DNA from 3 places in the Streptomyces sp. NPDC090442 genome. Region 2 is predicted to be linked to each of the others. Evidence: predicted binding sites of a transcription regulator. Region 2 holds the regulator's gene; each other region holds the start of a gene.
The links. The regulator HrcA, encoded in region 2, represses chaperone genes, less so after heat shock. The targets are predictions, from matches to a motif close to TTNGCACTCNGNNNNNCNGAGTGCNAA.
Positions count from the first base shown of each region.

Region 1: a site for HrcA is predicted at 1,693-1,719, ahead of groES (co-chaperone GroES). Genes of this name have one in related genera too.
Region 3: a site for HrcA is predicted at 5,440-5,466, ahead of groL (chaperonin GroEL). Genes of this name have one in related genera too.

Region 1 covers NZ_JBIVXW010000021.1:6,035-13,103, forward strand. The annotation lists gene ACIQU6_RS16890 (FtsW/RodA/SpoVE family cell cycle protein) at 22-1,455, opposite strand; gene groES (co-chaperone GroES) at 1,865-2,173, shown strand; gene groL (chaperonin GroEL) at 2,308-3,933, shown strand; gene ACIQU6_RS16905 (hydroxyacid dehydrogenase) at 4,332-5,345, opposite strand; gene ACIQU6_RS16910 (SDR family NAD(P)-dependent oxidoreductase) at 5,962-6,735, shown strand; gene ACIQU6_RS16915 (MOSC domain-containing protein) at 6,824-7,069, opposite strand, start outside.
Region 2 covers NZ_JBIVXW010000015.1:105,084-112,152, forward strand. The annotation lists gene ACIQU6_RS13525 (DUF3097 domain-containing protein) at 1-254, opposite strand, end outside; gene ACIQU6_RS13530 (MBL fold metallo-hydrolase) at 372-1,109, opposite strand; gene hrcA (heat-inducible transcriptional repressor HrcA) at 1,441-2,457, shown strand; gene dnaJ (molecular chaperone DnaJ) at 2,458-3,594, shown strand; gene ACIQU6_RS13545 (nitronate monooxygenase) at 3,682-4,794, shown strand; gene ACIQU6_RS13550 (16S rRNA (uracil(1498)-N(3))-methyltransferase) at 4,791-5,540, shown strand; gene ACIQU6_RS13555 (OsmC family protein) at 5,852-6,283, opposite strand; gene ACIQU6_RS13560 (histidine triad nucleotide-binding protein) at 6,479-6,838, shown strand; gene ACIQU6_RS13565 (ribonuclease Z) at 6,845-7,069, shown strand, end outside.
Region 3 covers NZ_JBIVXW010000078.1:25,317-32,385, forward strand. The annotation lists gene ACIQU6_RS36855 (trehalose-6-phosphate synthase) at 33-1,538, opposite strand; gene ACIQU6_RS36860 (glucosyl-3-phosphoglycerate synthase) at 1,588-2,547, opposite strand; SAM riboswitch class I at 2,723-2,878, shown strand; gene thrC (threonine synthase) at 2,896-4,173, shown strand; gene ACIQU6_RS36870 (MoaD/ThiS family protein) at 4,227-4,505, shown strand; gene ACIQU6_RS36875 (cold-shock protein) at 4,969-5,172, shown strand; gene groL (chaperonin GroEL) at 5,629-7,069, shown strand, end outside.

The DNA of each region.
Region 1 (7,069 bases), on a different contig from region 2:
ACGTGGGCGGTCGTGGCGTCGTCAGGCCCCGGGTTCGTTCCCGGTGATCCGCGGCACCCGTTGGGTGGCGTCCGCGTCCGGCCGCTCCGGGGCCGGACGGACCGGCTCCCGGCGCCGCTGGGCGCTGTCGCTGACCCGTAGCAGCACCGCCACCATCACCCAGTTCGCGACCAGTGACGAACCGCCCTTGGCGAGGAACGGCAGGGCCTTACCGGTCAGCGGGATCAGCCCGGTGACGCCGCCGGTGACGACGAAGACCTGGAGCAGCAGCGCACCGGCGAGGCCGACGGCCAGCAGCTTGCCGAACGGGTCGCGGGCGGTCAGCCCCACCCGCAGGCCGCGCTGGGCCAGCAGCCCGTAGAGCAGCAGCACGGCCATCACCCCGGCCAGGCCCAGCTCCTCGCCGACGGTGGTGAGGATGAAGTCGCTGTTGCCGGCGAAGCCGATCAGCTCGGGGTGGCCCTGGCCCAGCCCGGTGCCGCCGATCCCGCCGCTGCCGAAGCTGAACAGCGCCTGGGCGGCCTGGTCGGAGATCAGGCCCGGCGGTCGCTTGTTCTCCGGCAGGAAGATGTCCATCGGGTGCAGCCAGGCCATCACACGGCCCTTGACGTGCGGTTCGGTCGAGCCGACGACGGCGGCGCCGACGACGGCCATCAGCAGACCGCAGACCACCCAACTGGTGCGCTCGGTGGCCATGTAAAGCATGATCACGAAAACGCCGAAGAAGATCAGCGAGGTGCCCAGGTCGCGCTCGAAGACCAGCACCAGCAGGCTGATCACCCAGATCGTGAAGATCGGCCCGAGCTGCCGGCCCGGCGGCAGCTGCATGCCCATCACCCGGCGCCCGGACAGCGCCAACGCATCGCGGTTCACTGTGAGATAGCCCGCGAAGAACACCACGATCATGATCTTCACGAACTCGCCGGGCTGCATCGACAGCGGCCCGAGCATGATCCAGCGCTTGGCGCCGAACTGGTCCGCGCCGAAGAACGCCGGCGCCATCAACAGCACCAGCGCCACGGCCATCGTCAGATAGATGTAGCGCTGCAGGAGCCGGTGGTCGCGCAGCACCATCAGGATCACGATGCAGACCGCGACCCCGATCACCGTCCACACCAACTGCCCGGTCGCCGCCTGCGCGATCTTCAGCCGGGGTTTCTCCGCGTAGGTGATGTCCAGCCGGTGCAGCAGCACCAGCCCGATCCCGGTCAGCATGGTCGCCAACGGCAGGATCAGCGGATCGGCGCGCGGCGCGAACCGGCGGACGACCAGGTGCGGCACCAGCGCGATGAAGAACATGCTCACCGCGAAGCCGGCCAGCCCGCCGGGGAGCTGCCCCTTCATGGACAACTCGGTGTAGGCGTAGCCGAAGACGGTGATGAGCACCACAAAGCCCAGCAGCCAGCCCTCGGTCCGCCGACGGTTCGGGGCCTGGGCCAGCGCGGCGAACGTCATGGTGCGTTCGGCGTCGCTCTCCGGTCCCCCGGAATCCCGGGGAGCGCTGGTCAGTCCACGCACGGTTCCTCCGCCATCGATGGGTCAGGGCCGCAGGGCGGCCGGGTCGCGGCCCGGTGTCAGCGGTCCCGGGGACAAGACGGGGCAGCCACGGGCCTGGTTGCGGCCGAGCGGGAAGGTGTGTCCGACTCCACGCCCGGCCGACCGGCAGCAGACACGGTACGCGTCTCCGCCGCGCTGGCACTCCGCTTGACCGAGTGCTAACGGCGTCATAGTCTCAGCGTTGGCACTCCCCGACGGAGAGTGCCAACACAGCGACGGGCAGGTCCGGCACCCGCGACGACGGATCCACCTGGTCGCCACCTCAGACAGTTAACCCCGTGAGATCTCCGAAGGGGGAGGTCGGATCGTGACGACCGCCAGCTCCAAGGTTGCCATCAAGCCGCTTGAGGACCGCATTGTGGTCCAGCCGCTCGACGCCGAGCAGACCACGGCCTCGGGCCTGGTCATTCCGGACACCGCGAAGGAGAAGCCCCAGGAGGGCGTCGTCCTGGCGATCGGTCCGGGTCGCTTCGAGGACGGTAAGCGCGTCGAGCTCGACGTCAAGGTCGGCGACGTCGTTCTCTACAGCAAGTACGGCGGCACCGAGGTGAAGTACAGCGGCGAGGAGTACCTCGTCCTCTCGGCACGCGACGTGCTCGCGATCGTCGAGAAGTAAGTCACCCGGAATTGCCCTGATCTGCGCCCCTGGTTCCCGCGTTCTCACCGACCGGGGCAGGGGCGCAGTTCGTTTTCGCGAGAGCGGTCACGGCGGCGAGGCCGACGATCGCAACGAGAGGACTTGAAGCACCCATGGCGAAGATCCTGAAGTTCGACGAGGACGCCCGTCGCGCCCTTGAGCGCGGCGTCAACAAGCTGGCCGACACGGTCAAGGTCACCATCGGCCCCAAGGGTCGCAACGTCGTGATCGACAAGAAGTTCGGCGCCCCGACCATCACCAACGACGGCGTCACCATCGCCCGCGAGGTCGAGGTCGAGGACGCGTACGAGAACCTCGGCGCCCAGCTCGTCAAGGAGGTGGCGACCAAGACCAACGACATCGCGGGTGACGGCACCACCACCGCCACCGTGCTGGCCCAGGCGCTGGTCCGCGAGGGTCTGCGCAACGTCGCCGCGGGTGCCTCTCCCGCCGCCCTGAAGAAGGGCATCGACGCCGCCGTCAAGGCCGTCTCCGACGACCTGCTGGCGACCGCCCGCCCGATCGACGACAAGTCCGACATCGCCGCCGTGGCCGCGCTGTCCGCCCAGGACGCCCAGGTCGGCGAGCTCATCGCCGAGGCGATGGACAAGGTCGGCAAGGACGGCGTGATCACCGTCGAGGAGTCCAACACCTTCGGCCTGGAGCTGGACTTCACCGAGGGCATGGCCTTCGACAAGGGCTACCTCTCGCCGTACATGGTCACCGACCAGGAGCGCATGGAGGCCGTCCTCGACGACCCCTACATCCTGATCCACCAGGGCAAGATCTCCTCCATCCAGGACCTGCTCCCGCTGCTGGAGAAGATCATCCAGGCCGGCGCCTCCAAGCCGCTGCTGATCATCGCCGAGGACGTCGAGGGCGAGGCGCTCTCCACCCTCGTCGTCAACAAGATCCGCGGCACCTTCAACGCGGTGGCCGTCAAGGCCCCCGGCTTCGGTGACCGCCGCAAGGCGATGCTCGGCGACATGGCCACCCTCACCGGCGGCACCGTCGTCGCCGAAGAGGTCGGCCTCAAGCTGGACCAGGTCGGCCTGGACGTGCTCGGCACCGCCCGCCGCGTGACCGTCACCAAGGACGACACCACCATCGTCGACGGTGGCGGCAACAGCGAGGACGTCCAGGGCCGCGTCGCCCAGATCAAGGCCGAGATCGAGGCCACCGACTCCGACTGGGACCGCGAGAAGCTCCAGGAGCGCCTCGCCAAGCTGGCCGGCGGCGTCTGCGTGATCCGCGTCGGTGCGGCCACCGAGGTCGAGCTCAAGGAGAAGAAGCACCGCCTGGAGGACGCCATCTCCGCGACCCGCGCCGCGGTCGAGGAGGGCATCGTCTCCGGTGGTGGCTCCGCCCTCGTCCACGCCGTCAAGGTCCTGGAGGGCAACCTCGGCAAGGACGGCGACGAGGCCACCGGTGTCGCCGTGGTCCGCCGCGCCGCCGTCGAGCCGCTGCGCTGGATCGCCGAGAACGCCGGCCTTGAGGGCTACGTGATCACCTCCAAGGTGGCCGAGCTCGACAAGGGCAACGGCTTCAACGCCGCCACCGGCGAGTACGGCGACCTGGTCAAGGCCGGCGTCATCGACCCGGTCAAGGTCACCCGCTCCGCCCTGGAGAACGCCGCCTCCATCGCCTCCCTGCTGCTCACGACCGAGACCCTGGTCGTCGAGAAGAAGGAAGAGGAAGAGGCCCCGGCCGCCGGCCACGGTCACGGCCACGCGCACTAACACCTCGCGCACACCCGCCGGCCACGCCCACGCCGGCACCCGAGGCCCGGCCCCCACTCACCGGGGGGCCGGGCCTCGCCCGTTCTCCGGGCCCACCGATGGCCTGCTGGCTCTCGGCCTCTGTCCGGTTCCCACCCGGGCCCCGTCCGGATCCGGGCAGGTTCTCACCCGGCCTCCCCTTCCAGGTCTCCCGCCAGGTTCTCCGCCAGCCAAGTTGCCGCCGGATTCGAGTCCTTGTGGTCAGGCCCTTGCGGCCAGGGCCATGTCATCGAGCCTTGGCCTGAACAGCAGGGGCGCCTTGTCGGGCTCGCGACATCTCATGACGCTTCATCACAACTCATCATGAATCGTTACGACTCGTGATGACGCGTGACGGCCCGTCGACGCGCGACGGCTCGTCAGGCCGAGTGGTCCAGCTCCTCCCGTCGCACCGGGGTCGCGAACGGCAGCCCCTTCCCGTACCGCTCCAACTCGTCCAGGGCGTGGTCGGCCATCCGGTGCAGCTCGGTGCCCAGCGAACCGGCGATGTGTGGGGTGAGCAGCACGTTCGGCAAGGCGTACAACGGCGAGTCCGCGGGCGGCAGTTCGGGCTCGGTGACGTCCAACACCGCGGCGATCCGCCCGCTGGAGACCTCCGCCACCAGCGCCGCCTCGTCGATCAGCGAGCCGCGCGAGGTGTTGATCAGTGTCGCCCCGTCGGGCATCAGGGCCAGCTCGCGCGCGCCGATCAGGTGCCGGGTCGCGGGCACCTCCGGGGCGTGCACGCTCACCACGTCGCTCCCCGCGCACAACTCCGCCAACGGAACGCGGCGCACGCCCAACCGCCCCGCCTCCTCGTCGTCCACATACGGGTCGAACAACAACACCCGCAGCGCGAACGGGCGTAGCAATTCAACGACCCGGCGGCCTATGCGGGAGGCGCCGACGATGCCGACGGTGCGGCCGTGGTTGCCGGCGCCGTCCAGCTCGCGCAGCCAGTCGTGGGGCCGGCCGCGCAGGGCGCGGTAGCGGTGGGCGGTGTGCAGCACGCGCTTGTTCGCGAACAGGATGGCGGCGAGGGTGTACTCGGCCACCGGCAACGCGTTGACGGCCGCCGCCGAGCTGACCGCGATGCCCCGCTCCCAACAGGCCGTCGTCACAAGCTGCTTGACGGATCCGGCCGCGTGCACGACCGCCCGCAGTCGGGGCGCCGCGGTAAGCACCTCCGCCGTGAGCGGCGGGGCGCCCCAGCAGGTCAGCAACACCTCGGCCTCGGCGAGAGCAGCGGCTACCTCGGGCCCCGTCGCGGCCAACTCGTGCGCCACAAGCTGGCAATCCGTCCTGGCCAGCCCCTCCAACCGGGCCCGCTGCGCCTCCCCGAGCAGTCTTCCCGCGATCCCCGGCCCCATGGCCAAAAGCACGTCCGGACGCATCCCGCGACTCCTCTCTCGCCCCACCGTGCCGGGCGTGGTCCACTGCCTTGCTCGCCGCCGCCTCCTCTTATCCGGCAACGAACGCGAGGCTGCGGGGAGTTCCACGTTCCGTTACGGATTGTAATCGGTGGGTGAGGAGTGGTGGGGGCGTTGGGGATATGCCCGCACAGTGAGGAAGTGAGGAAGTGAGGAGGGGAAAGGAGGAGGCGGGCGGCCAACGGACCGCGGTCGGCGACGCCGCCCCAGCGGGCGCACCCGCGTAGCCGACCCCGGCCGAGACGGCGGGGTAGCCGCCCACGGTGCCGGGGCGGAGGGGATGTCCCGGAGCCCGCCCGCAGGATCTGGAGCGAACTCCCGGGCATTTTTCAGGTGACTGACCAGAGGTGCCCGCACCGAGGACGGGTGCCGGGACAGCCCCTCCGACCCCACCCACCGAGGGGAGGCGGACGACCCCAGCCACCACGGCACGGAAAGCCAACAGCGCGAGGCGGCCACGAACCACCCCACCCACCCCGCCGCCACGGCCCGCGGCCACCCACCGGCCGGGCCCGGCGGAAGGCGAACGCCACGGTGGCCGCGAGCGTGGGAAGTCCGTCGGCCCCGCTACCGTTCCGGTATGACGACTGCACTGATCACAGGAGCAACAGCCGGCATCGGCGCCGCATTCGCCCGCCGTCTCGCGAGTGACGGGCACAGCGTGGTGCTGGTGGCGCGCGACGAGAAGCGGCTGCGGGAACAGGCCACCGAACTGCACGACCGGCACGGGATCGAGGCGGAGGTGCTGAGCGCCGACCTCGCGACCGAGGACGGGATCGCCGCCGTCGAGGCCCGTTTGGCGGACCCGAAGCACCCGGTGGACCTGCTGGTCAACAACGCCGGGTTCGGCAACAAGGGCGAGTACCTCGAAGTCCCGATGGCCGACGAGTTGACGATGCTGAAGGTGCACTGTGAAGCGGTGTTGCGGCTGACCACCGCGGCCGTGCGCGGGATGCGCGAGCGCCGTCGCGGCGCCGTGGTCAACGTGGCGTCGGTCGCGGCGTTCGTCCCGCGCGGCACGTACGGCGCGAGCAAGGCGTGGGTCGTGCAGTTCACCCAGGGCGCGGCCCGCGACCTGGCCGGCAGCGGGGTGCGCCTGATGGCGCTGTGCCCGGGCTTCGTGCGGACCGAGTTCCACCAACGGGCCGGCATGGGGACGGACAACATTCCGGGCTGGCTGTGGCTCGACGCGGACCGGCTCGTGGACGCGGCCATGAAGGACCTGGCGCGCGGCAAGTCGCTCTCCGTCCCGGACCCGCGCTACAAGGCCCTGATGGGCGCGGTGAAGCTGGCCCCGCGCGGCGTCCTCGGCGGCCTCACCTCCCGTACGGGACGGAAGTACGGCCCGAAGTAGGGGAGTTGGACGCCGGGCGATGGAACTCGGGAGCGTGCCCCGTGGGTGCGACCCGCCGGGCGGCGGGTCGCACCGAGGTGTCGCGGCGTCAGCGCGTCGCCAGCGCCGCGTACTTGGTCGCCGAGGCCCGCGCCTCCTGATGGAGGGGCGCGCCCGCTTCCAGGAGGCGGGGGAGGAGGTCGCGTTGCGTGGTGAGGGCGCGGAACATCAGCGCGACGGTGATGTCGTGGTCGGGGCGGTGCTCGACGCGTACGGGGTCGCCGGCGCGGATCTCGCCGGCCTCCAGGACGCGCAGGTACGCGCCGGGCACCGCGGCCTGGGTGAACCGCTTGAT
Region 2 (7,069 bases):
GGCCGGACGAGGGTGACGGTCCTGCCCTCCAGGAGGAAGCCGCGCGGCGCCATCGGGAACACCCGCTGCTTGCCGAAGCGGTCCTCCAGGGTCACCGTCGTGCCCTCGGCGGTCTTCTCGCACCGGATGACCGCGCCGCAGTAGCCCGTGGCCACCTCCTCCACGACCAGCCCGGGATCGGCCGGCACCTCGGGCACCGGCTTCGGCTTCTTCCAGGGGGGAGTGAGGTCGGGGCTGTAGTGCCTGCTGTGCATGGAGGTCGGTTCCCTACGGGTCGGGGGCGGACAGTCGGTGGGTCGGGTGGGGAGGAGTGGTGCTACGGGCGGCGGACCGGTGTGCACGCCGGGGAGGGCGGGCCAACCGCGGTCGCGTCAGGGCGCGTTGGCGGTGCCGAAGCGGGCGGCCAGGGCGTCCCGTTGCGCGCGGACGAAGGCCGCGTCCACCACCGCGCCGTGCCCCGGCACGTAGTGGGCGTCCTCGCCGCCCAGGGCCAGCAGCCGGTCGAGCGCGGCGGGCCACCGCCGGGGCAGCGCGTCCGGACCCGCCTGGGGCTCGCCGGACTCCTCCACCAGATCGCCGCAGAAGACGACGTCCCGTTCGCCGGGCCGGCCCGGTACCAGGACGGCCAGGTCGTGGGCGGTGTGACCGGGGCCGACGTCGGCCAACAGCACCTCCCGGCCCCCGAGGTCGAGGGTCGTTCGGTCGTCCACCTGGTGGCGGGGGACGACCAGGTGGTCCGCGGCCTCGGCGGCGGCCCGCGGGGCCACGCCGTGCCGGACCGCGTCCTGCCGCAGCGTCTCCCCGCCGTCCCGGAGCAGTCCGGCCACCCCCGCCGCGCCGTACACCTCGACGCCGGCGAAGGCCGCGGTGCCCAGTACGTGGTCGAAGTGCGGGTGGGTGAGCGCGACATGCGTCACATCGCGGCCCAGCACGCCGCGGATCGTGCGGCGCAGCTCCGCCCCGGCGGCGAGGGTCGGACCGGTGTCGACGAGCAACACCCCGTCGGCGCCGGCGATCACGCCGATCGTCTCGTCCCAGCCGGGCATCCGGCGCCGGACGACGTCGGTGCCGAGCCGCTCCCAGCCGGCCTCTTCCCAAGTGGTGCGCATGGCAGGACGCTAGCGCCCCCGCGATAGCGTTGCCCCGCACCCGGTGGAAACCCGGCGGAAAGCCGGCGGGCGCGCGCACCTCGTGGGGCGCGCCGCGGTGCGGTCCCGGGGCGCCAACGAGGCGTCGTGCAAGGGATTTCCAGGGGATCGCTCGGGGAACTCTCCGGGGCGGCCCGGGGTCGGATCAGGCGGTGGTGGGTAAGCCCTCAGTGCGCCCGCCCTTGCTGTATCCGCTCCGCCCGGCCGTACACTGGCTGCGGGTCTGGCACTCGGGCCAGGTGAGTGCCAGTGGAGAGACGACCGGCGGGACGGCCGACTGGAGGTGGCGGACATGCTCAGTGAACGCAGGCTTGAAGTGCTGCGCGCCATCGTCCAGGACTATGTCGGGACGGAGGAGCCGGTCGGCTCCAAGGCCCTCACCGAGCGCCACAAGCTGGGCGTCTCCCCGGCCACCGTCCGCAACGACATGGCGGCCCTGGAGGACGAGGGCTTCATCGCCCAGCCGCACACCAGCGCCGGCCGGATCCCGACCGACAAGGGCTACCGCCTCTTCGTCGACAAGATGGCCGGCGTCAAGCCGCTGTCCGTCCCCGAGCGACGGGCGATCCAGAACTTCCTGGACGGCGCCGTCGACCTCGACGACGTGGTGGGCCGCACGGTGCGGCTGCTGGCGCAGCTCACCCGACAGGTCGCGGTGGTGCAGTACCCGTCCCTGACGCGGTCCACCGTCCGGCACGTCGAGCTGCTGGCGCTGGCCCCGGCCCGGCTGATGCTGGTGCTGATCACCGACACCGGCCGCGTCGAGCAGCGGCTCATCGACTGCCAGACGCCGTTCGGCGAGACGTCCCTGGCGGACCTGCGCGCCCGGCTCAACAGCCGGATCGTCGGCCGCCGTTTCACCGACGTCCCGCAGCTCGTGCAGGATCTCCCGGAATCCTTCGAACAGGAGGACCGGGCCACGGTATCGACAGTACTGTCGGTGTTGCTGGAGACTCTGGTGGAGGAGACCGAAGAGCGGTTGATGATCGGCGGCACCGCCAATCTGACGCGCTTCGGGCATGATTTCCCCCTGACCATCCGGCCGGTGCTGGAAGCCCTTGAGGAGCACGTGGTGCTGCTCAAGCTGCTCGGGGAGGCCAACGACTCGGGCGTGACCGTACGCATCGGGCATGAGAATGCTCACGAGGGCCTGACGTCCACCTCGGTCGTCACCGTCGGATACGGTTCGGGCGACGAGGCCGTCGCGAAATTGGGCGTGGTCGGACCGACCCGCATGGACTACCCCGGAACGATGGGAGCGGTACGCGCAGTGGCACGTTACGTCGGACAGATCCTCGCGGAGTCGTAAGTGGCCACGGATTACTACTCGGTCCTCGGCGTCAGCCGTGACGCCTCGCAGGACCAGATCAAGAAGGCTTTCCGGCGGCTGGCGCGCGAGCTCCACCCGGATGTGAACCCGGATCCCAAGACCCAGGAGCGGTTCAAGGAGATCAACGCCGCCTACGAGGTCCTGTCGGACCCGCAGAAGAAGCAGGTCTACGACCTCGGCGGCGACCCCCTCTCGCAGGCCGGCGGCGCCGGTGGCGCGGGCGGCTTCGGCGCGGGCTTCGGGAACTTCTCCGACATCATGGACGCGTTCTTCGGCACGGCCTCGCAGCGCGGCCCGCGCTCGCGGACCCGCCGCGGCCAGGACGCGATGATCCGCCTCGACATCGAGCTGAGCGAGGCCGCGTTCGGCACCACCAAGGACATCCAGGTCGACACCGCCGTCGTCTGCACCACGTGCAGCGGCGAGGGCGCGGCGCCGGGCACCTCGGCGCAGACCTGTGACATGTGCCGCGGCCGCGGCGAGGTCTCGCAGGTCACCCGGTCCTTCCTGGGCCAGGTCATGACGTCCCGCCCCTGCCCCCAGTGCCAGGGCTTCGGCACGGTCGTCCCGACCCCGTGCCCGGAGTGCGCGGGCGACGGCCGGATCCGCTCCCGCCGCACCCTCACGGTCAAGATCCCGGCCGGTGTCGACAACGGCACCCGGATCCAGTTGGCCGGCGAGGGCGAGGTCGGCCCCGGCGGCGGCCCCGCCGGCGACCTCTACGTCGAGATCCACGAGCTGCCCCACCCGGTGTTCCAGCGCCGCGGCGACGATCTGCACTGCACGGTCACCATCCCGATGACCGCGGCGGCGCTGGGCACCAAGTGCCCCCTGGAGACGCTCGACGGCATGGAGGAGGTCGACGTCCGGCCCGGCACCCAGTCCGGCCAGTCGATCCCGCTGCACGGCCGCGGCGTGACGCACCTGCGCGGCAACGGCCGCGGCGATCTGATCGTCCACGTCGAGGTGCAGACCCCGAGCAAGCTGGAGCCCGAGCAGGAGGAACTGCTGCGCCGGCTGGCCAAGCTGCGCGGCGAGGAGCGCCCGCTGGGGCAGTTCCAGCCGGGGCAGCAGGGGCTGTTCTCGCGCCTGAAGGACGCGTTCAACGGGCGGTAGTCGCACCGGTCGGGGCGGCGGTCAGGGGGTTTCCCGCGGCCGTCGCCCCGGTTCTGGGCGGGGCGACGGGCGTGACACGATGTGGGCATGCCCACCGCGCTCACCGATCTCTGCCGCCACCCCATCGTGCAGGCCCCGATGGCGGGTGGTGGCTCCGGACCCGAGTTGGCCGCCGCCGTCTGCGAGGCCGGCGGCCTCGGCTTCCTGGCGGCCGGCTACAAGACCGCCGACGGCATGTACCAGGAGATCAAGCAGCTGCGCGGGCTGACCGGCCGGCCCTTCGGCGTCAACCTCTTCATGCCGCAACCCCCGTTGGCCGACGCCTCCGCCGTCGAGGTCTACCGCGAGCAACTCGCCGGCGAGGCCACCTGGTACGAGACCGAGCTCGGCGACGCGGACGCCCCCGCCGACGACGGCTACGAGGCCAAGCTGGCGATCCTCCGCGACGACCCGGTGCCGGTGGTCTCCTTCACCTTCGGCTGCCCCTCGCGGGCGGTGCTCGACGCGTTCGCCAAGGTCGGTACGTACACCATCGTCACGGTCACCACGGCCGCCGAGGCACAGGCCGCGCAGTGGTCGGGGGCCGACGCGGTGTGCGTGCAGGGCGTGGAGGCGGGCGGCCACCAGGGCACCCACCGGGACGACCCGCACGCCGACGGCACCGGCGCCGGGCTGGGGTTGGTGGCGCTGCTGGCGCAGGTGCGGGAGACGGTGCAGATCCCGCTGATCGCCGCCGGCGGGCTGATGCGCGGCGCCCAGATCGCCGCGGTGCTGGCCGCCGGTGCCACGATGGCGCAGTTGGGCACCGCCTTCCTGATCACCCCCGAGTCCGGCGCCCACCCGCTGCACAAGCAGGCACTGATCAACCCCCTGTTCACGCATACCGAGTTGACCAGGGCGTTCTCCGGGCGGCCGGCCCGCGCACTGGTGAACCGCTTCCTTCGCGAGCACGGCCCGTACGCCCCGGCCGCCTACCCGGCCGTGCACTACCTCACCTCCCCGGTCCGCAAGGCCGCCGCCAAGGCGGGCGACGCCCAGGGGATGAACCTCTGGGCAGGGCAGGGCCATCGGCTGGCGCGGGAGCTACCCGCCGGGCGGTTGGTGGAGGTCCTAATGGCCGAACTCGACGCCGCCCGCGCCGCGTTGGCCAACGGCCGCCCGTCCGACGCCGGTTGCGGCACGAGCGGAGGTGCGGCATGACCGCCCCCGTCTTCCTCGTCGACGTCGATGCGCTCGCCGGTGTACGGGCCGGCGGCACGCTCACCCTGGACGGCCCCGAGGGCCGGCACGCGGTGTCGGTGCGGCGGCTCCGGGTCGGCGAGGAGATCGTCCTGACGGACGGCGCCGGCACCGGCGCCGAGGGCACCGTCGCCGCCGTCGAGGGCAAGGACCGGCTCACCGTCGCCGTCACCGCGCTGCGCACCGAGGAACCGCCGGCGCCCACCCTCACCGTCGTGCAGGCGCTGCCCAAGGGCGACCGCGGGGAGCTGGCCGTGGAGACCATGACGGAGGCCGGGGTGGACGCCATCGTGCCGTGGCCCGCGTCCCGTTGCGTCACCCAGTGGAAGGGCGAACGGGCCGCCAAGTCGCTCGCCAAGTGGCGGGCCACCGCGCGGGAGGCCGGCAAGCAGTCCCGCCGGCTGACCTTCCCGCAGGTCACCGACCCGCTGTCGACCAAGAAGGTCGCCGAGCTGCTCGCCGACGCCGACTTCGCCGCCGTCCTCCACGAGGAGGGCAGCAGCCCGCTCGCCTCCGCCGAACTCCCCACCCAGGGCTCGATCGTGCTGGTCGTCGGCCCGGAAGGGGGCGTCTCGCCGGAGGAGTTGGCGCTCTTCGCCGAGGCGGGGGCCAAGCCGTATCGGCTGGGGGCGAGCGTGCTGCGGACGTCTACGGCCGGGACGGCGGCGGTGGCGTTGTTGTTGGGGCGCACGGGGCGCTGGGGCTAGGTTCGGCCCACCTTGTCGGCTGCCCCGCCGTGGGCCTGCGGCCGGCTGGTCCCCACGTTGTCGGCTGCCCCGTCGTGGGGCTCGCTGTTTACGCCTGCGGCGCGGGCCGCTGCGCGGGGCGGGGCCGCTGCGCGGGGCTGTCGGGGTGCGGTGACGGGCCTCCGGGGTGGTGTGTCGGACTGCTTCGCTTTACGTCCGACACACCACCCCCTCCGACCCGTCCCCTCCCGTTGTGGGTGGGGAAAAGGGCGGTGGGGGTTGGGCGTTGTGGTGCTCCGGAGGCCAATGGCCAGGCTGGGGGCCCGGGTTGGTCAGGGGAGGAGCTCGGCGGTCAGGGTGATGTTCTTGACGCCGGCCAGGGCCTGACTGACGGGGCAGTTCTGCTTGGCGTCCTGGGCCGCGGACTGGAAGTCGGGGGCGGAGAGGCCGGGGACGCGGGCCTTGACGGTGAGGGCGATCGCGGTGATGCCCTCGCCGGGCTGGAAGGTGACGTCGGCCTGGGTGTCGAGGCTTTCGACGGTGTGGCCCTTGCCGGCCAGGCCGTGCGAGAGGGCCATCGAGTAGCAGGAGGAGTGGGCCGCCGCGATCAGCTCCTCGGGGCTGGTGACGCCGTTCGGCTGCTCCGCGCGGGCGGGCCAGTTCACGTCGTAGGTGCCGACCTTGGAGGACTCCAGGGCGACGGTGCCCTTGCCCTGGAGGAGGTTGCCTTCCCAGTGGGTCTTGGCGGTGCGCGTGGTTGCCATGGTGCATAACTCCCGTTTGTGGGGCCAATGCGGTCTGAGAGGTCAGCTTAGGGTCAGACCGGTCACGATCCGCGGGATCGACTCCGGGGCCGCCTGGACCGGCCCGCGGGGCCGCCGGGGGTGATCGGCTAGCATCCGGAGGGCGTACGCACGGTGCGTACGGCGCAAGCCGCGCGACCCGGGAGGAGCCCACCGGTGGCGGGAAAACCGCAGGCCGACTGCCTGTTCTGCAAGATCGTGGCGGGAGAGGTACCGGCGACGATCGTCCGTGAGACGGAGACCACCGTCGCCTTCCGCGACATCAACCCCCAGGCGCCCACGCACGTCCTGGTGATCCCGAAGGTGCACTACCCGGACGCGGCGTCGCTCGCCGGCGCCGAGCCCGAGGTGATCGCCGACATACTGCGCGAGTCCCGCGAGGTCGCTGCCGCGGACCAGATCGAGGAGACCGGCTACCGGGTCGTCTTCAACACCGGCGCCGGCGCCGGCCAGACCGTCTTCCACGCGCACCTGCACGTCCTCGGGGGCCGCGGCCTCCAGTGGCCTCCCGGATAACGAGCCATGTCGGTACGCGAACTGGTCGTCCTCGGGACCGCCAGCCAGGTCCCCACCCGGCACCGCAACCACAACGGCTATCTGCTGCGGTGGGACGGCCAGGGGCTGCTCTTCGACCCGGGCGAGGGCACCCAGCGTCAGATGTTGCGGGCCGGCGTCGCCGCCCACGACCTCAACCGGATCTGCATCACCCACTTCCACGGCGACCACTCGCTGGGCCTGGCCGGGGTG
Region 3 (7,069 bases), on a different contig from region 2:
CCGGCGGGGCACCCCTCCCGGGCGGCCGGCGGTCACTCGCCCAGTGCCCGCAGCTGGTCCAGGAACCACCGCGCGGGCGGCAGCGCCGTCGCCGCGGCGACCAACCGGGCGCAGCGCGCGGCCCGCTCCTCGGCCGGCATCGTCAGCCCCGTGTGCAGCGCCCGCGCGGTCTGCGCCACGTCGTAGGGATTGACCGTGAGCGCGTCCGCGCCCAGCTCCTCCCAGGCGCCGGCCTCCCGGGAGAGGACCAGGGCGCACCCCGCGTCGGAGACCACCGGCACCTCCTTGGCGACCAGGTTCATCCCGTCCCGGATCGGGTTGACCAGTGCCACGTCCGCCAGCCGGTACGCCGCCAGCGACCGCGCGAAGTCGTCCTTGACGTGCAGCACCACCGGCCGCCAGGTGGCCGTCCCGTATTCCGCGTTGATCTCCTCGGCGAGTGCGCCGACCCGCGCGGTGTAGTCGCGGTAGACGGCCAGGTCCTGCCGCGAGGGGTAGGCGAACGCCAGGTGCACCACCCGCTCCCGCCACTCCGGCCGGTCGGCCAGCAGCCGCCGGAAGGCCAGCAGCCCGCGCACGATGTTCTTGGACAACTCCGTCCGGTCCACCCGGACGATCGTCTTCCGGTCGGTCCCGCCGATCTGCTCGCGCAGCGCCGCCATCCGCTCCTCGACGTCCGGCCGCCGGGACCGCTCCCGCAGGAACTCCGCGTCCGCGCCCAGCCCGTGGACCCCGATCCGGGTCCGGCGTGCCTCGCCCTCCGACGGCACCGCGACCACGCTCGGCGTCTCGTGCCGCGGCCAGTGCGCGGTGCAGTCCGGCCCCAGTGCCCGCTCGCAGCAGGCGGCGAACGCCCGCGCCCAGCGCTCGGTCAGGAAGTTGGCGCGGTCGGCGCCCAAGATGCCGAGCAGCAGCCGCTGTTGGACGTCGTCGGGCAGTATCGCGAAGTACTCCGGCGGCGCCCACGGGGTGTGCGAGAAGTGCGCGATCCGCACGTCCGGCCGGGCCTCGCGCAGCATCCCCGGCACCAGCGCCAGGTGGTAGTCCTGCACCAGCACCGCGGCCCCGGGCCCCGCGCAGTCCGCGAGCGCGCCGGCGAACGCCGCGTTGTACGCCTCGTACGCCGCCCACTGGTCGCGGAAGTCCGCGTCGAACGCCGGCTCCAGCGGCGTCTGGTACAGCATGTGGTGGACGAACCACAGCACGGAGTTGGCGACGCCGTTGTAGGCCGCGGCGTGCACCTCCGCCGGGATGTCGAGCATCCGCACGCGCTGCCCGCCGGTGTCCGCGGCGTCCAGCAGCCCGCCGGTCCGCCGCACCGCCTCCCGGTCGCCGTCCCCGAGCGCGGCACAGACCCACACCGCGTCCGTCTCCGGCCCGATGGCCGAGAGCCCGGACACCAACCCCCCGCCGCCCCGTTTGGCGGTCAGTTCACCGCCCGCTCCCAGGGCGTACGACACGGGTCCGCGGTTGGACGCGACGAGGACCTCGGCACCTGGCTGGACCGGACTGCGCTCGGAGACCGTCTCGGAGACCATGTCGCGACATTAACCCGTCGGGGAACCGCGCAAACGTACGGACCGCCCCTCAGGCGGCCCGCCGTTCCGCGTATTCGGGTATCTCCGCCATCGGCGGCCGCTCCTCGGTGTCCACCGCGGTCGTCCGCGGCACGAAACCGTTCTCCCCGCGGTCGAACTGGGTCAGCCGGGGGCGGATCAAGTGACCGCGGGCCAGCCGGAGTTGGGCGGTGCGGTAGATGGCGGCGGCCATCCGGCCGAGCGCCTGGCCGCCCTGGTGGCGGTGCTTGCGGACCCCGACGTCCACCTGGGCCAGGGCGTCCAGCCCGACGGTGTGCAGGGCGTCCACCAGCAGGCCCAGCTCCACGCCGTAGCCGACCGGGAACGGCAGCCGCTCCAGCAGCGAGCGCCGGGCCGCGTACTCCCCGCCCAGCGGCTGCACGAAGCCGGCCAGTTGGGGCCAGTGGAGGTTGAGCAGTGGCCGGGCGACCAGCTCGGTGACCCGCCCGCCCTGGCCCGGCGCCGGGCCCTGCCCGGTCTCCAACGGCCGGTCGTACATCGCCTTGACGAACTGGACGTCCGGGTCGGTCAGCAGCGGCCCGACGATCCCCGAGACGAAGATGGCGGAGAACTCCCGCAGGTCGGCGTCGACGAAGCAGACGATGTCGCCGCCGGTCACCATCAGAGAGCGCCAGAGCACCTCACCCTTGCCGGGCAGCGCGGGAATCCGGGGCAGCACGCTGTCCCGGTGGACGACCCGGGCGCCGGCCGCCGCGGCGACCTCGGCGGTGCGGTCGGTGGAGCCCGAGTCCAGCACCACCAGCTCGTCGACCAGCGGCACCTCCCCGGTCATCAGGTCGGCGCGGATCGCGGCGACGATCGCGCCGACCGTCGCCTCCTCGTCGAGCGCGGGCAGGACCACGCTGACCGTCTGGCCCGTCTGGCGCTTGGCCTCCAGCAGCCGCTCCAACGGGCGGTCCGCGGCGGACCAGGAGCGGCCGGCCAGCCAGCGCTCCACTTCTTCCAGCACGTCTACGACTCTCCTCGGTGGGCCCCGAACGGGAGCCCGTTATGTGATCCATCTCGCGGACCGGACGACTATCTCAACGGTCAGTGGCTTCGGTTACAGTCTTGAACAACGCGGACGCGCCCCGCATGTCGGGGTCGCCGCGCGACAAACGCCTGGGCTCCGCCCAGCGCCATAGCGCTCATCCAGAGGGGCAGAGGGATACGGCCCGTTGAAGCCCCGGCAACCCTCCAGCCGGTCTCCGCCGCACGCCAGCAGTGCGCGCGCGAGGCTCCCGGCTAGGGAAGGTGCCAAATCCGTCTCGCGGCGAAATGCGCCGTGAGGAAGATGAGGAGAAAGGGCCTCGCCTCCATGGCTGTGCAAGCAACCGAACCCACCCCCGCCGTTGCCCTGGGCCCCGCCGTCGCGCTCTCCTGCCGCGAGTGCGCACAGCGCTTCCCGCTCGGCCCGATCTTCGCGTGCCAGGAGTGTTTCGGCCCGCTGGAGATCGCCTACGACCTGCCGACCGGCGACCCCGAGGGCCTGAGGAAGCGGATCGAGTCCGGTCCCGCCAACATCTGGCGTTACGCCCCCCTGCTGCCCGTCCCCACCGACGTGGCCGACAAGCCCAACCTCAACCCCGGTTTCACCAAGCTGGTCAAGGCCGACCGGCTCGCCGCCGAACTGGGCGTCACCGGCGGCCTGTACGTCAAGGACGACTCCGGCAACCCGACCCACTCCTTCAAGGACCGGGTCGTCGCGATCGCCGTCGAGGCCGCCCGCGCCTTCGGCTTCACCACCCTGTCCTGCTCCTCGACCGGCAATCTGGCCGGCGCGGTCGGCGCCGCCGCGCGCCGCGCGGGCCTGAAGTCCTGTGTCTTCATCCCGCACGACCTGGAGCCCGGGAAGGTCGTGATGGCCGCGGTCTACGGCGGTGACCTGGTCGCCATCGAGGGCAACTACGACGACGTCAACCGCTTCTGCTCCGAGCTCATCGGCGACCCGCTGGGCGAGGGCTGGGGCTTCGTCAACGTCAACCTCCGCCCGTACTACGGCGAGGGCTCCAAGACCCTGGCGTACGAGATCTGCGAGCAGTTGGGCTGGCGGCTGCCGGACCAACTGGTCATCCCGATCGCCTCCGGCTCCCAGCTCACCAAGATCGACAAGGGGCTGAAGGAGCTGATCGCCCTCGGCTTGGTCGAGGACAAGCCGTACAAGATCTTCGGCGCGCAGGCCGAGGGCTGCTCGCCGGTGTCCGCCGCCTTCAAGGCCGGGCACGAGGTCGTCAGGCCGCAGAAGCCGAACACCATCGCCAAGTCGCTGGCGATCGGCAACCCGGCCGACGGCCCGTACGTGCTGGACATCGCGCGCCGCACCGGCGGCGCCGTCGAGGACGTCACCGACCCCCAGATCGTGGACGCCATCAAGCTGCTGGCCCGTACGGAGGGGATCTTCGCGGAGACCGCGGGCGGCGTGACCGTCGGCGTGACCAGGAAGCTGATCGAGAACGGCGTGCTGGACCCGTCGTTGACCACGGTGGTGCTGAACACCGGCGACGGGCTGAAGACCCTCGACGCCGTCGCCGCCGGGCCCACCGCCACCATCCGCCCGGACCTGGACGCGTTCCGCGCGGCCGGCCTGGCGGACTGAGCCGGCCCCGCCCCTCCCGCACCCACTCTCCCCGCAGCCCTGGAGGCAGCAACATGAGCGTCACCGTCCGCATCCCCACCATCCTGCGCACGTACACCGGCGGCCAGGCCGAGGTCCCGGCCGAGGGCGCGACCCTCTCCGAGGTGATCGCCGACCTGGAGAAGAACCACACCGGCATCGCGGCCCGGGTGCTCGACGACGCCGGCAAGCTCCGCCGCTTCGTGAACGTCTACGTCAACGACGACGACGTCCGCTTCGAACAGGGCCTGCAGACCCCGACCCCGGAAGGCGCGGGCGTCTCGATCATTCCCGCGGTGGCCGGCGGCTGCTGAGGCCCCTCGACCGCCCCGTGCGGAGCGCGCAGATCGGATTTGCGCCAACTCTGTTCCGGCGGTGTCCGGAAATTGCCCCGTCCGTGCTAAACGGACGGGGCAATTCCGTGTGGTGAAAGGGGATACCATTGGGGCGATCCCCCTCCGTTTATCTCCGCGTGCATGCCGAACGCATATGAGATCGCGGTGACTTGTGCGCAAGTTGTGTGCGCGATTTGTCGCCTGTGTGGCTTATTCCTGGCCCGACTTGCTCTGGAATAACGGCATTTGAGCGCATACGGCCGTTTCTCCGACTCCGGAATTCTCGTCCGATTGACCTGTTGCGCTGGGCATCGGTCCAGATACATTCAGCGGCGGTCGACGCGTTCCGGCGCACACCCCACGGACCATTCCCAGGGGTGAGGTCTGACCCGGGTCCGCGGAGTGCGGTCCTGCGCAAGGGCCAGTAATAGGGGAGTTAGGCATGGCTCAGGGCACCGTCAAGTGGTTCAACGCGGAGAAGGGGTACGGCTTCATCGCGGTCGACGGTGGTGCGGATGTTTTCGTCCACTACAGCGCGATCCAGATGGACGGGTACCGCACCCTTGAGGAGGGTCAGCGAGTCGAGTTCGAGATCTCGCAGGGCCAGAAGGGGCCACAGGCGGACATGGTCCGGGTCACCGCCTGAGGCGGCGGCCGACTGCATCGTTGGGAGGAAGGCCCGCATCCCCGCGCACGGGGTTGCGGGCCTTCTGCTGTTCCCGGGCCCGGAGTTCGGACCCGTCCCGCCGTGTTACGCGGGCGCGCGGGGCGCGCGCACGGTGGCAGAGGTGGCCCCGCGAGCCGGGTGGCCACCGGTCGGGCGCCCGCGTCCACCCGTCGCCCGACCCTCATCCCCGGGGGAGACATCTCGGATGCCGCTTGCACTCGATGGGTGCGAGTGCTAATCATTGCGTTAGCACTCTCCTCGTGAGAGTGCTGAATGTGGACCGGGTCGGTGAGGCCCGCACGCCGGGTGGGGCAAGGAACCGCACGGCATGCAGGCCGTCCGTCGCGGGCGCCAGCACGGTCCGGAGCTTCCTCCCCCAAGCTCGGCTTGGTTCGAGTCGGGGGTACCCCCATCAGTCCGGAGGGACCACTTCACATGGCCAAGATCATCGCGTTCGACGAGGAGGCGCGGCGCGGCCTTGAGCGCGGTATGAACCAGCTCGCCGACGCCGTCAAGGTCACCCTCGGCCCCAAGGGCCGCAACGTCGTCCTTGAGAAGAAGTGGGGCGCCCCCACGATCACCAACGATGGTGTGTCCATCGCCAAGGAGATCGAGCTGGAGGACCCGTACGAGAAGATCGGCGCCGAGCTGGTCAAGGAGGTCGCGAAGAAGACGGACGACGTCGCCGGTGACGGCACGACGACCGCGACCGTCCTGGCCCAGGCGCTGGTCCGCGAGGGCCTGCGCAACGTCGCCGCCGGTGCCAACCCGATGGCCCTGAAGCGCGGCATCGAGAAGGCCGTCGAGGCCGTCTCCGGTGCGCTGCTCGACCAGGCCAAGGAGATCGAGACCAAGGAGCAGATCGCCTCCACCGCGTCCATCTCCGCCGCCGACCCGCAGATCGGCGAGCTGATCGCCGAGGCCATGGACAAGGTCGGCAAGGAAGGCGTCATCACCGTCGAGGAGTCCCAGACCTTCGGTCTGGAGCTGGAGCTCACCGAGGGTATGCGCTTCGACAAGGGCTACATCTCGGCGTACTTCGCGACCGACATGGAGCGCATGGAGGCGGCGCTTGAGGACCCGTACATCCTCATCGTCAACTCCAAGATCGGCAACGTGAAGGACCTGCTGCCTCTCCTGGAGAAGGTCATGCAGTCCGGCAAGCCGCTGCTGATCATCGCCGAGGACGTCGAGGGCGAGGCCCTGTCGACCCTGGTCGTCAACAAGATCCGCGGCACCTTCAAGTCCGTCGCGGTCAAGGCGCCCGGCTTCGGTGACCGCCGCAAGGCCATGCTCGGCGACATCGCCATCCTCACCGGTGGCACCGTCATCTCCGAGGAGGTCGGCCTCAAGCTGGAGAACGCCGGTCTCGACCTGCTCGGCCGCGCCCGCAAGGTCGTCATCACCAAGGACGAGACCACCATCGTCGACGGTGCCGGCGACAGCGAGCAGGTCCAGGGCCGGGTCAACCAGATCCGCGCCGAGATCGAGAACAGCGACTCGGACTACGACCGCGAGAAGCTCCAGGAGCGCCTCGCGAAGCTGGCCGGCGGCGTGGCCGTCATCAAGGCCGGCGCCGCGACCGAGGTCGAGCTGAAGGAGCGCAAGCACCGCATCGAGGACGCCGTTCGCAACGCGAAGGCGGCCGTCGAGGAGGGCATCGTCGCCGGTGGTGGCGTGGCCCTGCTGCAGGCTTCCTCGGTCTTCGAGAAGCTGGAGCTGGACGGCGACGAGGCCACCGGTGCCGCCGCCGTGAAGCTGGCCCTGGAGGCCCCGCTCAAGCAGATCTCCGTGAACGCCGGCCTTGAGGGTGGCGTCATCGTGGAGAAGGTGCGCAACCTGACCCCGGGTCACGGCCTGAACGCCGCGACCGGCG